Regions from separate parts of the Ferribacterium limneticum genome, predicted to be linked through region 1. Evidence: predicted binding sites of a transcription regulator. Region 1 holds the regulator's gene; each other region holds the start of a gene.
What was found. Region 1 encodes sigma-54, which starts transcription at its own class of promoters, with help from an activator protein. Its sites were predicted from a motif close to TGGCACGCTTNCTGCTNA; they were not measured.
Positions count from the first base shown of each region.

Region 2: the regulator sigma-54 is predicted to act here: its motif matches at 869-886, upstream of flgB (flagellar basal body rod protein FlgB).
Region 3: the regulator sigma-54 is predicted to act here: its motif matches at 787-804, upstream of KI617_RS04055 (pilin).
Region 4: the regulator sigma-54 is predicted to act here: its motif matches at 733-750, upstream of nifH (nitrogenase iron protein).

Region 1 is NZ_CP075191.1:4,157,398-4,159,598, reverse strand. Features, by position in the region: gene lptB (LPS export ABC transporter ATP-binding protein) at 1-256, shown strand, start outside; gene KI617_RS20000 (RNA polymerase factor sigma-54) at 284-1,753, shown strand; gene hpf (ribosome hibernation-promoting factor, HPF/YfiA family) at 1,769-2,095, shown strand; gene ptsN (PTS IIA-like nitrogen regulatory protein PtsN) at 2,146-2,201, shown strand, end outside.
Region 2 is NZ_CP075191.1:3,247,836-3,250,036, forward strand. Features, by position in the region: gene flgC (flagellar basal body rod protein FlgC) at 9-422, opposite strand; gene flgB (flagellar basal body rod protein FlgB) at 432-845, opposite strand; gene flgA (flagellar basal body P-ring formation chaperone FlgA) at 998-1,675, shown strand; gene flgM (flagellar biosynthesis anti-sigma factor FlgM) at 1,739-2,026, shown strand; gene KI617_RS15650 (flagella synthesis protein FlgN) at 2,026-2,201, shown strand, end outside.
Region 3 is NZ_CP075191.1:838,667-840,867, forward strand. Features, by position in the region: gene KI617_RS04045 (HD family phosphohydrolase) at 1-563, shown strand, start outside; gene KI617_RS04055 (pilin) at 850-1,281, shown strand; gene KI617_RS04060 (hypothetical protein) at 1,339-2,201, shown strand, end outside.
Region 4 is NZ_CP075191.1:1,904,883-1,907,083, reverse strand. Features, by position in the region: gene KI617_RS09010 (NAD(+)--dinitrogen-reductase ADP-D-ribosyltransferase) at 1-556, opposite strand, end outside; gene nifH (nitrogenase iron protein) at 814-1,695, shown strand; gene nifD (nitrogenase molybdenum-iron protein alpha chain) at 1,789-2,201, shown strand, end outside.

The DNA.
Region 1 (2,201 bases):
ATTCATCCTGCTTGACGAGCCGTTTGCCGGCGTTGATCCGATCGCCGTACTCGAAATCCAGAAGATCATTCGCTTCCTCAAGGAGCGGGGCATCGGCGTGCTGATTACCGACCACAACGTCCGTGAAACCCTCGGCATCTGCGATCACGCCTACATCATCAACGCCGGAAACGTACTGGCCGCTGGACGTCCGGCCGAAATCGTTGATAATGAAAGCGTACGGAAGGTTTATCTCGGCGAGCATTTCAGGCTCTGACCGACAGACCCGACCCGACACTATCCGATGAAGCCTGCCCTCCAGCTAAAACTATCCCAGCATCTGGCGCTGACCCCTCAGCTCCAGCAGTCGATCAAGCTTCTTCAGTTGTCGACTGTCGAGATGCAGCAGGAAATCGAGCGTTACCTGCTCGAAAACCCAATGCTGGAACGTGAAGACGAGCACGCTGGCGAGAGTTTCTCATCCGCCCAGCAGTTCGATGCGCCGCAAAGCAGCGAAGGCGAACGCGAGCAGAAGGTTGAGCGGGAAGAACGGGATGCCCGCGAAGAGCGCGAGCAGGATGTTCCGTCAGCCCCATCCGAAGTGGACGATGATCGCTGGTCTTCCGATGCCGGTACCTTCACCGGCGCCGGGCGCGACGAGGACGACGATAGCGATTCCCGCGACATCCATGCCGCCAACGTCAGTCTGCGCGACCATCTAGGCTGGCAGCTGGGCATGACCCAGGTGTCGGAGCGCGACCGCAGTCTGGTGCGCTTCCTGATCGAAGCGCTCGACGACGATGGTTATCTCTCGGCGACGCTGGTCGAACTGTGGGAAACCCTGCCGCCGGAGTACGAAATTGAAATCGAAGAGCTGGAAATCGCCTTGCGCCATATCCAGAATTTCGACCCGATCGGCATTGGCGCCCGCAGTCTGCAGGAGTGTCTGACCCTGCAGCTCAAGGTCTTGCCGGAGAGTGCGGAGCGAACGCTGGCTCTCTCCATTGTCGACAAGCATCTCGAACTGCTGGCTGCCCGCGATTTCGCCAAGATTCGTCGCCTGACCGGCTGCGATGACGAGGCCTTGAAGGCCGCGCACAGCCTGATCACCAGCCTCAACCCGCGGCCGGCGGCCGGCTATGCCCAGATTGAAGCGCGCTACATCACGCCGGACGTGATCGTGAAAAAGCTGAAGGGCAAATGGACTGCCTACATCAATCCCGACGCCTATCCGCGACTGCGCATCAACCGCCTGTATGCCGAGATTCTCGCCAAGCAGCGGCGCGGCAACGGCAACCTGTCCACGCAATTGCAGGAAGCGCGCTGGCTGATCAAGAATGTCCAGCAGCGCTTTGAAACCATACACCGTGTCACGCAGACCATCGTCGACCGCCAGCGCCAGTTCTTCGAACATGGCGAAGTAGCCATGCGGCCGCTGGTCTTGCGTGAAATTGCCGATATTCTCGGCCTGCACGAGTCGACCGTATCGCGGGTGACCAGCCAGAAATACATGGCGACACCACGCGGTATCTTCGAACTGAAATACTTCTTTGGCAGCCATGTCGCCACCGATACCGGTGGTGCCTGTTCTGCCACGGCCATCCGGGCATTGATCAAGCAGTTGATCGCTGCCGAGGATGGCAAGAAGCCCTTGTCGGATAGCCAATTATCCGAAATACTAGGCCAACAGGGAATCGTAGTTGCCCGACGGACGGTTGCCAAATACCGCGAGTCGCTCAATATCCCCCCGGTCAATTTACGCAAGACCCTGTAGAGAGAGGAGAAAAAAGTGAATCTGCAGATTAGTGGTCACCATATCGAAGTTACCCCCGCCCTGCGCGAATACGTCGAGAACAAGCTGGATCCCGTGATCCGTCATTTCGACAAGGTAACCGGCGTTAACGTCGTTCTGTCCGTCGAAAAGCTGAAGCAGAAAGCGGAAGTGACTGTGCACGTGCCTGGCAAGGACATGCATGCCGAAGAATCCGGTGACGACCTTTACGCCGCCATCGATGCTCTGTTCGACAAGCTGGACCGTCAGGTTCAGAAATACAAGCAAAAGGTTCAGGATCACCATCGCGGTGACAAGCCCGGACTGATTGCCGCTGACGAATAAGCGCCGACCGGCCGCAGCACTGCTGCGGCCTCGCTTTACTACCCACCCCTATGAACCCTCTTATCAATCTTCTGACCGCTGATCAGGTATTGCTCAATCTTGAAGC
Region 2 (2,201 bases), 910 kb from region 1:
TACTCCGGTTAGCCTTGGCCGATGCTCAGGGTGCGCAGCAGCATGGTCTTGGCGGTGTTCATGACCTCGACGTTGGTCTGGTAGGAACGAGAGGCGGAAATCATGTTGGTCATTTCCTCGACCACGTTGACATTGGGAAAGGCGACATAACCCTTCTCGTCGGCAACGGGGTTCTTCGGGTCATAGACCATGCGGGGAGGCGAGGCGTCGTCGACTACTTGACGAACCCGAACGCCCTTGGACAACTCGCCGGTGTTGCCCATCGGCGTTGCTTCAAAAACCACCTGCTTGGCACGGTACGGCTTGCCATCGGAAGACACGACGCTGTCAGCATTGGCCAGGTTGGAGGCCACGGCGTTGAGGCGCATCGACTGGGCTGTCATGGCGCTCGATGAAACCTGGAAGACATTGAAAAGACTCATGATTGCACCTTAGGAGTTGGTTGAAGCCAGGGCGCTGCGTATGCCCTTGAACTTGTCGCCAATCAACTGGGTCAGGATCTGATATTGCATGGCGTTGTCGGTGATCTGGGCGCGCTCGACATCCATGTCGACCGTATTGCCATCGACCGCCGACTGGGTTTCCTTGCGGTACTGGAGTTGTGCAGTGCCGCTGCCACTGCCGCCGCTGATATGGCCGGCCGAGGTGGTGGCCAGTGCAATGCCGCCAACCTGCGCACGGCCGGACAGGGCGTTCTGCATGGCGGTCCCGAAGTTGAAATCACGCGCCTTGTAATTGGGCGTATCGGCATTGGCAATATTTGAGGCCAGAGCCTGATGGCGCTGCGTACGCAGATTCAGGGCCTGACTGTATACCGATAGGTGTTGTTCGAGATTTGCCATCATTCGCTCCAGAGTTCGGTCTTTTAAAAGCACGCTCCGTGCCACACCTCAGGTAAAGCTTTTTGCCGGGAGTTTTTGGCCTGAGCGGCAAGGTAATCGGCAAAACTTGCCGCAAGAGATGGTCAGGCCAACGGTGAGTCAGGCAAAATGGCCGCATGCTGCTTCGTTACCTCTGCCTCACCTTGATCCTGTTTTGCGCTGCCGGACTCCGCGCAGCCGAGATGGATATCGTCATCGACACCGCCGAACGTTTTGCCCGCCTGCAAACGCAGGGCTTGCCAGGCAAGGTTCAGCTGACCGTCGGCAAGCTTGATGTCAGCCGCCTGCCACCTTGTACGGCACATGAAGGTTTCCTGCCGCCAGGCACGCGCCTGAGTGGTCGTACGCATGTCGGCGTGCGCTGCCTTGGCCCCAATGTGTGGAGCGTCCTGGTCCCCGTTCAGATCGCCATTTCCGGCCACTATGTCACCACCGCCCGTCCGCTTGTCGCCGGGCAGACCCTGGCTGCGGCCGATCTGACGTTGATATCGGGCGACCTGGCCGCCCTGCCCACCGGCACCATCACCGACCCGCAAGCGGCGATCGGCAAGACCTTGCGCAATTCCCTGGGTACTGGCCAGCCCTTGCGCAGTGATCAGCTGCAGGCGCCGCTGGTCATCCGCCAGGGGCAGTCGGTACGCGTGGTGTCCCGCGGTAGCAGCTTCGCCGTGACGGCGGAGGGCCGCGCCCTGAACAATGCCGCGGAAGGCCAACTCGCGCAGATCCGCATGACCTCGGGGCAGACCGTCAGCGGTATCGCCCGTGCCGATGGCAGTGTAGAAATTTCCTTTTAGACTAAAGTTTTAAATGGCCATGCCGTTAAACTGGTCAAGTCCTAAAGTTTCGAGAAGATCGCCATGAAGATCGACAGCACCTACAAGCCCGCCAGCACAGCCGTTTCAGGCAATACCGCCAGCCGCCAGCAAGCAGCTCCCACCCCTGCCCAGGATGCAGTCAGCCTGAGCCAGTTGGCCGGCAGCCTGCAAAGCATGGAGCAGCAACCGGTGAATACGGCTCGCGTTCAGGAAATCAAGCAGGCCATTTCGGAAGGTCGTTTCAAGATCAATCCGGAGGCTATCGCTGACCGCCTGATCGAATCCGCCCGCGACCTGATCAGCAAATCAAGTAATCAGCGCCAGGCCTGATGTCAAGCATCGCCCAGCTGATCGAACGGGAAATCGTGCTGATTTCCCGTTTTGTTTCATTACTGCAGCAGGAGCAGGACACGCTAAAGCACGCACGCATCGCCGAGTTGCCGGCGTTGACGACAGAAAAATCCGCGCTGGTCGAACAGCTCAACACCCTGGAAGCCGACCGGCT
Region 3 (2,201 bases), 900 kb from region 1:
GCGCCTTTTTGCGTCAGGCCAACATTGGCTGCGAAAAAATGTCGGACGACGACATCGCGCGCGTCAGGCAGATTGCCGGGCGTTACCGCTGGCGCAACGTGAATGGCGAAGAAGCACCGTTCCTCAGTGACGATGAGCTGGAAAACCTGAGCATCCGTTCCGGCACCCTGACGCACGCCGAGCGAGAGGTCATCAATCACCACATCGTTACCACCATCCGCATGCTCGAACAACTGCCGTGGCCCAAGCACCTGAAGAACGTGCCGGAATACGCCGGTGGCCACCACGAGCGCATGGATGGCAAAGGCTACCCGAAAGGCCTGAAGCGCGAAGCAATGAGCTGGCAGGCCCGGATGATGGGTATCGCCGATATCTTCGAAGCACTGACCGCCAAAGACCGACCCTACAAGGACGGCATGACGCTATCCCAGGCCCTGGCCATCCTCGAAAACTTCAGCCGGAATGGTCACATTGACGCCGATCTGCATGAGCTTTTCGTCAAGAGCGCGGTTTTCCGCCGCTATGCCAAGGCTTTCCTGAAACCGCAGCAGGTGGATTGCTGATTTCTCGTCCGGCCTGAAGTTGGTGGTGATGAATTTGCCATATTTATAGCGGCAAAATGATATGTCTGCCGCAATGTGTCAAACGATAGTGACGTAAATTGTCATCTTGTTGGATCTGTTTGGCGGCTACGTTTATTTACATTGAACTACAAAACTGGCCAAGCCCATGAATGACATGGGTTTACGTGATTGTTGCCGATTTTGACGGTGGTTTCCAAAAAGCTGGCACGGAAACTGTTATAAGTAGCTCAGTAGTTTCCCGTATTCATTTCTCAAGGAGATTCAAATGAAGAATATGCAAAAAGGTTTTACCCTGATCGAACTGATGATTGTTGTCGCCATTATCGGTATTCTGGCTGCAGTTGCGTTGCCGGCGTATCAGGACTACACGGTGCGTGCAAAGGTTAGCGAACTGATTCTTGCCTCTTCAGCCCCGAAGGTTTCAATTGCCGAGTGGTTCCAAACCAAAGGCTCGATGCCTCCCTCCGCCACTTCTGCCGGCTTTGATGTTACTGGGTCAAAATACGTTTCTGGCATAACCTACGCCGTGGCTGGCAATGTCGCTACCATTACGGTAGCTGCGCAAGCTATTGGCGGTAGCACGCCGACTGGTACGATTCTGATGACGGGAACCGGTGACACGACAACAGGAAAGGTCGCTTGGGCATGTACCGTAGGCACGATGGCTGCCAAGTACGTACCTTCAAGCTGCAAGTAATTCGGCTGAGATTCAAAAGAGAGGCGCCTCATGAAAATGAGGCGCCTCTCTTGATTTATGGCTTCTCTTCTAAAAAGGATTGCGTTGGTCGTCTACCTGATGCGTTTTTCCATCGCGGCGTTGCTGACTATCCTGCTTGTGGTCATGGTCTATTGGGCTGGACTCAATGGCGGATTTTTCTTCGATGATGAAGCAAGCATTCTTCATGTCGAAGGCGTGCGTCTAAGCACTCTGTCGCTTGATGCTATCCATCTGGCTTGGGTGAGTGGTAGTTCTGGCCCATCGGGGCGACCTGTTGCCCAGTTAAGTTTCGCACTCAACCACTATTTCAGCGGCTTTGACCCCTTTGCATTCAAGGCGACCAATCTCGCGATTCACCTGGCCTGTGGTTTCCTTGTGTTTGGCTTGGCATCCCGCTTGTTGAGTGCGGTAAAACCGCCTGCCATGCAGCGCAACATCCTTTTTGTAACGGGTGTGCTGACTACCATCTGGCTACTGCACCCTATCCAGCTTCTCCCGGTTTTGCACGTCGTTCAGCGTATGACCAGCCTGGCGGCTCTTTTTCTTCTTGCCGCTTTGTTGCTTCATATCATCGGACGAGAACGAGGCGGACGCTCAGGTTGGGTATTGATGATATTGGCGTGGACGGTGGGCTGGCCACTGTCTTTTTTCAGTAAAGAGAGTGGCGTGCTGTTCCCCGTCTTCGCGCTAGCCTGGGAGTTGCTCGTACGGCGAAGTTCATGTGGCAGGCTTGACTGCTTTGCCCGCCTGTTTGCCGCCTTGGCTATTGGCGTCATACTAGCCGGGGGGGCTTACGCAATTTCCTCGCGAGCCCAATGGTTGTGGTCCGGCTATGATTTTCGCCCATTCTCTCTCGGCGAACGCTTGCTGACCGAGGGGAGAGTGCTCTGGTTCTATCT
Region 4 (2,201 bases), 2.0 Mb from region 1:
GGCGCGCCAGCTCGAACTGACAGAAGGTGTAGACCAGATCAAGCTGGGCCTCGATGGCGTTGGTGCCGTACAGCCCCTGCGCCCGCATTTCCTGATAGCGCCGGTAGGCATGACCGGATGGGTCGCGTAGCGGCTGGCCATGGTAGCGCGGCGTCAGGCCAAAGCGTGACTCCACCCAGCCCTTGAGTACGGCGCCTTCGCGGCTATCGGCATCGAAACTCCAGCCGCGGATCATCTTGATGTAATTGGCCTTGGCGCGGCCTTTCTTGTCGCCGCTGAAGCCCATGTCCTCCGGGCGCCCCAGCCGGAAATGCACGGTCAGGTAGTCGCGAAAGACGTCGCCCCGCGCTTCCGGCGCCGCCGCTTCCAGCCGCTGAAACAGGTTGCGGTGCAGCTCGGCGACACCGTCGAGCAGCAGTTCCGCCGGGTAGTGCTGGAAGGTCAGGCTGCCGAGCACAACGGCTGGCAGATTGCAGCGATTGATCGGCAGACGGGCCTCGCGTGGCAGCGTCGCATTGTGAGTTGCCTCGGCCTGAAGCCCGTGGCTGCCTCGCAATGATTCAGATAGGAGACTGTCGTCTCCTGAATGGGGTTTTGTCTCGCCTGGACTCGACGCTTTGTCGTCACCCCTACAAAGCGTAGGGACATTGTCGGATGTACTCGCTCCAACAACCACCGGCTCGTTTTCTATTTTCATTGAATAATCAATCGATTATGGCCTGCCAGTCGACCTGGCACGCTACATGCAGAAGGAGAGACGCGACTCTCAAAGATTCCTTCGCAAATCGACTGACAGACTAAGGAGATTACACCATGGCAAAACTCCGTCAATGCGCCATCTACGGCAAAGGCGGTATCGGCAAGTCCACCACCACCCAGAATCTGGTGGCGGCACTCGCTGAATCCGGCAAGAAAGTTATGATCGTTGGCTGCGACCCGAAAGCCGACTCAACCCGCCTGATCCTGCATAGCAAGGCTCAGACCACCGTAATGCACCTGGCTGCTGAAGCCGGCTCGGTGGAAGATCTCGAACTGGAAGACGTCCTTTCCGTCGGTTTCGGCGGCATCAAGTGCGTTGAATCCGGTGGCCCGGAACCCGGTGTTGGCTGTGCCGGCCGCGGCGTTATCACCGCCATCAACTTCCTTGAAGAAGAAGGCGCTTACGATGAAGACCTCGACTTCGTGTTCTACGACGTTCTGGGTGACGTGGTCTGCGGTGGCTTCGCCATGCCGATCCGCGAGAACAAGGCGCAGGAAATCTACATCGTCTGTTCCGGCGAAATGATGGCCATGTACGCCGCCAACAACATTGCCAAGGGCATCGTCAAATATGCGAATTCCGGCGGTGTCCGTCTGGCCGGCCTGATCTGCAACAGCCGCAACACCGACCGCGAAGACGAATTGATCATGGCCCTGGCTGGTCGCCTCGGCACCACGATGATCCACTTCGTGCCGCGTGACAACGCTGTTCAGCACGCCGAAATCCGCCGCATGACCATGGTTGAGTACGATCCGAAACACAAGCAGGCCGACGAATATCGCCAGCTCGCCAACAAGATCGTCAACAACACCAACTTCGTCATCCCGACCCCGATCGAGATGGAAGAGCTGGAAGACCTGCTGATGGAATTCGGCATCATGGAAGCCGAAGACGAGTCCATCGTCGGCAAGACCGCCGCCGATCTGGCTGCCTAAGCAAGACCCCGCAAGCTCCGGCGGGGGCTCAGGCTCCCGCCACTTTCAACCAGCACGTCGGCCACAGATTGGTGGCGGCGTCAGGAGGAAAACATGACGACTCTGTCTCGCGAAGAAACCGAAGCCCTCATTGCCGAGGTGCTTGAGGTTTATCCGGAAAAAGCCCAGAAGGACCGCGCCAAGCATCTGGCGGTCAACGATCAAACTGTTGAACAATCCAAGAAGTGCATCACTTCCAACCGCAAGTCCCTGCCGGGCGTCATGACCATTCGTGGTTGTGCCTACGCTGGCTCCAAGGGTGTGGTTTGGGGTCCGATCAAGGACATGATCCACATCTCGCACGGCCCTGTCGGCTGCGGTCAGTACTCCCGCGCCGGTCGCCGTAACTACTACGTCGGCACCACCGGTGTCGATACCTTCGGCACGATGAATTTCACCTCCGATTTCCAGGAGAAGGACATCGTCTTCGGCGGCGACAAGAAGCTCGCCAAGCTGATCGACGAAGT